Linked DNA regions of Nodosilinea sp. E11. The main gene of each other region encodes a partner of the protein of the gene in region 2 in a complex. Links are inferred from orthologs where the notes say so. Each region holds a gene or a part of one and is shown on either strand. Other genes may lie near its edges. The genes, in order: tsaE and tsaD.

Evidence for each region.
Region 1: the proteins of tsaD (region 2) and tsaE are in contact, whole or in part, in a crystal structure (PDB 6N9A), measured with the Thermotoga maritima proteins. The link is inferred for Nodosilinea sp. E11 from one-to-one orthologs. Residues at the interface, in WP_004082750.1 of Thermotoga maritima: Cys10, Asp11, Arg49, His50, Leu82, Gly84, Gly135, Gly136, Glu154, Thr155, Leu156, Asp157, Asp158, Ser159, Glu162, Asp165, Lys166, Arg169, Leu170, Tyr175, Lys213, Thr214, Leu217, Tyr218, Gln221, Arg222, Asn324; in WP_004082108.1 of Thermotoga maritima: Leu37, Gly38, Lys46, Lys57, Val59, Lys60, Ser61, Thr63, Phe64, Thr65, Leu66, Met67, Val69, Pro71, Tyr82, Arg83, Leu84, Asp86, Asp88, Phe89, Asp93, Ile128, Asp130, Glu131, Arg134.

What each region holds. Positions count from the first base shown.
Region 1 is NZ_CP136520.1:4,321,835-4,324,956, reverse strand. What follows is about bases 182-2,982. They hold tsaE (tRNA (adenosine(37)-N6)-threonylcarbamoyltransferase complex ATPase subunit type 1 TsaE), read right to left. Parts: upstream 1,929-2,982; coding sequence 1,434-1,928; downstream 182-1,433. Other genes in these bases: RRF56_RS21430 (amidohydrolase family protein), read right to left, coding at 2,254-2,982; RRF56_RS21440 (EVE domain-containing protein), read right to left, coding at 998-1,459; RRF56_RS21445 (biopolymer transporter ExbD), read right to left, coding at 432-839; RRF56_RS21450 (hypothetical protein), read right to left, coding at 182-291. Also shown: more of RRF56_RS21450, read right to left, coding at 1-181; more of RRF56_RS21430, read right to left, coding at 2,983-3,122. UniProt on the Escherichia coli protein: Required for the formation of a threonylcarbamoyl group on adenosine at position 37 (t(6)A37) in tRNAs that read codons beginning with adenine.
Region 2 is NZ_CP136520.1:1,014,833-1,018,066, reverse strand. Bases 126-3,038 are described here. They hold tsaD (tRNA (adenosine(37)-N6)-threonylcarbamoyltransferase complex transferase subunit TsaD), read right to left. Parts: upstream 2,155-3,038; coding sequence 1,096-2,154; downstream 126-1,095. Other genes in these bases: psaJ (photosystem I reaction center subunit IX), read left to right, coding at 2,903-3,028; RRF56_RS06875 (Photosystem I reaction center subunit III), read left to right, coding at 2,364-2,864; RRF56_RS06885 (hypothetical protein), read right to left, coding at 595-1,008; RRF56_RS06890 (metal-sensitive transcriptional regulator), read right to left, coding at 183-530. In the rest of the region: RRF56_RS06895 (hypothetical protein), read left to right, coding at 1-116; RRF56_RS06865 (photosystem I reaction center subunit XI), read left to right, coding at 3,150-3,234.

The DNA.
Region 1 (3,122 bases), 3.3 Mb from region 2 along the record:
CTACATCAGCCCCTCGCGTTCAAAGTCTGCACAGTCAATCGCTAACTCTGAAAGGGCAACTTTTGGATGGATTGGGCACTTTAACCGATGATCGTTAGTAAAGTAACGACAGTCAGCACAGGGGATTTGATGCATTACCGTAGCGCGACTAACCCCAGCACGCACAGCCGCTACCAAATTCCACACAGTCAGCCCCACCAGGCACCAAGCGAGCACAAAGCACAGAGGCACAAGTATAGTTTGCACCAGAGACACCAGCCGCACCGGCAAGGCCAGAAATTGTAACGCCATAATCAAAGCCCGAACTGCTTTCTCTCAGCTTTAAGTATGGCTTAAAATTTGACAGCCCCGGAGATTGACAAGTTATTGAATCTAGATGTTTTGCAATACAGCACTAGAATCGTTCATGTCGATCCAAAACAGTTAGGTCTTTAAGGCTGACCGCCTTCTGTCGCGATCGCCAACTGCACCCCAGGCAACGTCCGCAGTTGATCCATCACCGCCACAACCCGACCATAATTCACTGATTGATCAGCCCGAATTACCACAAGGCCACCGTCGGATAGGGTTCCCAGCGTTTGAATCGCCTCCAAAAGCTGCTCATCCGCCACTGCCCGCTCACCGACAAATATTTCACCCGACGCATTTACTGTTACCACCACCTGGCGCTGGGTCTGAGTTTCAGCTGTTTCGGCCCCTGGCAACACTACCGGTAGCCCCTGGTTGCGGGTTAACAATAAGCTAGAAATAATAAAAAATGCCAGCACCGCAAACACCACATCGATCATGGGCACGATGTTGATCTGCAAAGGTGTTTCAGGGTCTTCAGGGAGATGCATGGGGGATGGTAATTGCAGATTTTGGCAGTTAGCTTTGAATTTGGCTTGGACAATCCTCATGCTGCGGAACTTGCCGAATAGCATGTTTAGGCTACCACCTCAGACCTCACATTTTCATTGGGGAGTAAATAGCCAGAATACTACTTTAAACAGCAAGATTACTCAGTGGTATAGGCCATTTTCAAAAGCTTTTGAGCTATCGTATCCTCTACCGGCATCACCGACAGCCGATTGCCCCGTCGCACGACCCAAAGTTCATCGGGGGTAAAGGCCTCTTTGAGCTGATCAAGGGTAATGCCTCTCGCAAAGGTTTCTACATAGCCCACCGTCACCGTATGCCAGCGCGGCTTGTCTGGGAATGACTTGGGATCGTAATATTTATGGGTTGAATCAAACTGAGTCGGGTCTACCACATTGGTTTCAACAATTTCCACCAGCCCTACGATCCCCGGTGGTTTGGTGTTGGAGTGGTAAAAGAAGGCTTGATCACCTAATGCCATGCTGGTGAGAAAGTTGCGGGCCTGGTAGTTGCGCACGCCGTCCCAAAGTTCGGTGCGATCGCGCTCCAAATCGCCAATGCTGTACACATCTGGTTCAGACTTCATCAGCCAGTAGGCCATCGCCAATTACCTGCTCCAACAACACAATCTGTTCTTCTCCAACCGCTGTCAGCGTAGCCCGTCGCCCACCGCTAGGCAGGTTTTCCAATCGCAGCCGCAGAGCCGATGCAGGATAGTCCAGCATCCGCTCTGACCATTCAATTGCCAACAGGCCAGGCGCTATGTCTATGGCCTCCCAGTAGCTCTCCAACTCTAAAGAGCCTACCTGCTCCGGTTCTAATCGGTATAAGTCCACATGATAGAGAGGAATGCGCCCCTCCAAATACTCATTGATTAAGGTAAACGTCGGGCTGCTAATCGGTTCCGCAATGCCCAGGCCCGCCCCAATCCCCTGCACCAGGGTTGTCTTGCCCATGCCCAGATCACCCGCCAGCAGCAGCGCCGTGCCCGGTGGGCACAGTTCCCCCAGCCGCTGGCCCAGTTGCTGAGTTGCCGCCGCATCGGGCAAATCCACCCTAAATTCTGCCATACTGCTTACCAAAGCGTCCTCGTCTAGATGTCCCTGTCTACACATCCTCGCTCAGGTGTCTTTGCCAAAGTGTTCTCACTAAAGTGTTCACCTAAAACGTCAGGTAGCACACCGCCAGCGCCGCCACCATAACGGCAAAACCTGCTGTCAGCGGCGCTGCAGCGTGTAGCGAGTATTCATAATACCAATGCTGCCGAGGTAAACTGCCATCCCATAGAAGGTGGTCTCGGTAGATCCCTGCATGGCCGATACTAAATAGGCCACAAAGCTGTCTGGATTGTTTCAATCCATGCATCAGTGGTAAAGATGCGCCAACTTTTAGCTGTCAACTAAGACGGTTCTTATACATCACCCCGTTTTTCATAATCACCAAAAAGTTAGCCTCCGGATCCTCAATGAGCCGAATATTTTCCAGCGGATTGCCGTTCACTAGCAGCAAATCCGCTAGGGCACCCTCTTCCACGACACCCAACTTGCCCGGGTAGGGGTTACGCGGCCCCGACAGCGCTAGTAAGCTTGCATTTGTGCTGGTTGCCATCCGTAATACCTCCGCTGGGGTATACCACCGCACCAGCTTGGCTAGTTTCGCCCCCTGACGAGCTGAGCCTTGGGGGTTGAAGAGGTTATCGGTGCCCCAGGCCGTTTTAATGTTGTACTGTTTGGCCAGGTTGTAGGCCCTGTCGGTACCGGTGGCCACCATCAGCTGTTTAGCTCGGTTTTCAGTTCCCTCAGGATAGGGATTGGCGTCTTCGTCATCAAGGAACGGCTGCGGGCTCAGCCAAACATCGTTCTCGGCGATCATCCGCGCCGTCTCTTCGTCGATTAGCTGACCGTGCTCAATGCATTTCACCCCAGCCCGAATCGCCTTTTGAATCGCCCGGGGAGTATAGGCATGGACAGTCACGTAGGTGTTCCAGTCTTCGGCAGCGTCCACCGCCGCTCTCAGTTCCGCCTCGGTGTACTGAGCCACGTCAATAGGGTCGAACTCTGAGGCCACCCCACCCCCGGCGGCTAGCTTGATCTGACTAGCCCCCAGCATTAGTTGCTCACGGGTGCGGCGCAGCACTTCGTCTACCCCATCGGCGATCGCCCCCACGCCAAACTGCTCGGCTAGGCTCAACTCTGAAGTAGGCGTGCGGGGCAGCTCACTCAGTTCCCGAAAATCGCCGTGACCGCTAGTCTGGGAAATCATCG
Region 2 (3,234 bases):
TATTGCGCCATCCACCCACCTTTGCCACTGCTCAAGAGAGCGATCGCTTTAGCCATTGGGTGAGGCAATTTGAGCGTCACCTGCTGCGTGAGCACAAACGATTTATCGCAGCCTAAGCAAAAAATAGCGATCGGTTATTGGTTTCAGGCTTGCCCTCAACCCGATAACCGGCTGCTGCAAACCTACGGCAAGAAGCGATCGAGCGCGGCCTTGAGTTCGGCAATTTCGGCCTCAATATTGCCGTCTTCGGCGGCGCGGCCAATACATTCGGTCAGGTGTTCGTCAAGAATGATGCGGGCTACCCGATCTAAGGCCCCGCGCACGGCAGCCACCTGCACCAGAACATCGGGGCAGGGACGACTCTCCTGCACCATCGTCTTGATACCGCGAATGTGACCCTCAATGCGGGCCAGACGATTGACAATCCGCCGCAGCGACTCAGGGTCGTGGATGTGGGGATGAGCACTGCTGTCGGCGCTGATGTCGACCTCGTGCAGGTGAGGATGGGGCTGGGAGCTAGGATTTTGCAAGGGAGGTGATCTTGATAAACATCATCAAACCTTAGTCTCTGCCGTCTGGCAGTTCCAGATAACTTTACTGGGCTGAGAAGCGCGATAGAGCGGCTAATTCATCTAGGGATTTCACCCCAGGATACAACTGACCGTCAATTTCCCAGGTGGGATAGCCCTGAATCCCTCGCTGCTGGCAGAGTTCTGGTTGGGCATTTTCGCCGTCGGCGTCGCACTCTACGTAGGGCACGCGATCGACAGCGGCTTGAAACATGTCTTTTTGATCGGCGCAGTAGGGGCACCAGTGGGTGCCATACATCACACTGCCGGTAGTGGTTAAGTGATCGGCTAGCTGGGCTTCGTAGGTGTTAGCGCTGTCTGCGCCGCCGCTACCCCCCTGGGGGCCACAGCCCACAATCAGCAGTGACCCTAGGGCCAGACCGCCTACCATCGCCCAGGACGAAATCTGCCGAGGCTGAGAATCATGCGATGTAATCATAAAACTCATTGAGATTAGACTTGGCTTCTGGGCTATAGCTCAGAAGGTTGCCAGACAGACTCTTGCCAGACACCCTTTAGTCTAGCGTTAAGCCATTGGGATAGGCTGGTAGAGCTCCATAACTCGGGCTAGATCGAGCCGAGACTGTACCCCGAGCGCCAGAGTCGAGCGGTGCCCTCGATTGAGGTGGTCGGCGGCGGCACAGCCGATCATGGCCGCGTTGTCGGTGCACAGACTCAGCGGTGGAATCATCACCCGCAGGCCCTGTTGCTCAGCCGCTTGTTGGAGCTGGTGGCGCAGGCCGCTGTTGGCGGCTACCCCACCCCCTAGGGCTACGGTAGTCAGACCGTAGGCTTGGGCACAGGCCATTACCCGTTTTGTTAAGCTGCGGGCCACCGTGGCTTGAAAGCTGGCGGCTAGGTCATGGATGGGCAGCGGGTCTACTCCCTCGGCCCTGAGTTTTTCGACTAGGCGCAGCACCGCCGTTTTTAGCCCGCTGAAGCTCGAGTCGTAGGGATGAAAGCCCCCCCCAGGCAGCGAAATATTGCCCTCGGGCAGCGGAAACGCCTGGGGGTTGCCCTGTTGGGCCAAGCGGTCGATCACCGGGCCGCCGGGGTAGTCTAACCCCAGCAGTCGAGCCACTTTATCAAAGGCTTCTCCCGCCGCATCGTCGCGGGTCTGGCCCAGGGTCTGGTAGTGGCCACAGTCTTTGACGTAGATCAAGCTGGTATGCCCGCCGGAGACCAGTAGACACAGGTAGGGCGGCTGGAGGTCGGGGTGAGCCAAGTAGTTGGCATAGATGTGCCCTTCGAGATGGTGAATGCCCAGGAACGGCTTTTGGTGAACCATGGCCAGGGTTTTGCCTGCGGTCAGGCCCACTAAAAGTGCCCCCACCAGGCCAGGGGCACAGGTGGTGGCCACGCCGTCAATCTCGGCCCAATGCAGGCCCGCCTGATCTAGGGCGGCGCTAATACTCTCTCCTACGGCGGTGACGTGATACCGAGAGGCCACCTCGGGCACAATGCCGCCGTAGGGCTGGTGGATATTAATTTGAGAGGCGACTACGCTGCTGAGTACGGTGCGATCGCGCACGACCGCCGCCGCCGTTTCATCACAACTAGTTTCTAACGCCAATATCGTCGCCATTACCCATGCCACACTAAGAGATACTGTTAAGCGAGATCAGGGTGATCCCGGCCGTAATTTGTAGAGATGTAAACACCCCACCGATCTTAGCTTTACGGGGGTTCGGCTGCGGGGTATTATGGCGACCAAGTTGGGTGAATTTTTGTTCAAAAAACTTAACTTTACGTTCAAAGCGCCCTAGTTTCTTAGGTAATTAAAAGGAACAGTTTATGCGACGGTTTTTTGCTGTAGCGCTCGTAGTGTTTCTCTGGTTTGGGTTTACTGCCCCGGCATCCGCTAGCCTGGCTGGCGACAATGTATCCGGTCTGACCCCCTGTGGCCAAAACGAGGCTTTTCTGAAGCGGGCCGCTGGTGCCAAGACTGAATCGGCCAAGGCTCGATTCGATTTTTACGGTAGCTCTACCCTGCTGTGCGGCAGCGACGGCCTGCCCCACCTGGTTGTAGACGGCGACCTGGCCCATGCCGGGGAGTTTCTCATTCCCAGTCTTTTGTTTCTGTACATTGCAGGCTGGATTGGCTGGGTCGGTCGTGCCTACGTGATTACAGTGCGGGGTCGCAAGAACCCCGAAGACAATGAGATCATCATTGATGTGCCCCTGGCCATTAAGTGCATGCTGACTGGGTTCGCCTGGCCCCTCGCTGCTTTCAAAGATATTGCTAGCGGTGCCATGTTTGCCAAAGACGACGAGATCACTGTATCTCCTCGCTAGCGCCTAGCCCAAGGAAAACTATCCAGGAGAACTAGACAATGGACAATAACTTGCTTCGGTATCTGTCTTCTGCCCCGGTGCTAGCCACCGTGTGGATGGTGATTACCGCCGGTGTTTTGATTGAGTTCAACCGTTTCTTTCCCGATTTGCTGCTGCATCCCTAGGGAAGGCGACTTAGAAAACAGGTTTTGAACCTGAAGCAGAGATGGTTTTTATAGACTCAACGGCCTCTAAAAACCGTCTTTTCATTTGCTGTGATTTTGTTTGAGTTGGAGATACTCCCCCATGACAGATCTAATTCAGCCCGCTGGGGATCCACAAATCGGCAATCTAGAGACGCCGATCAATTCCTCTGGGTTTTCTAAGGCTT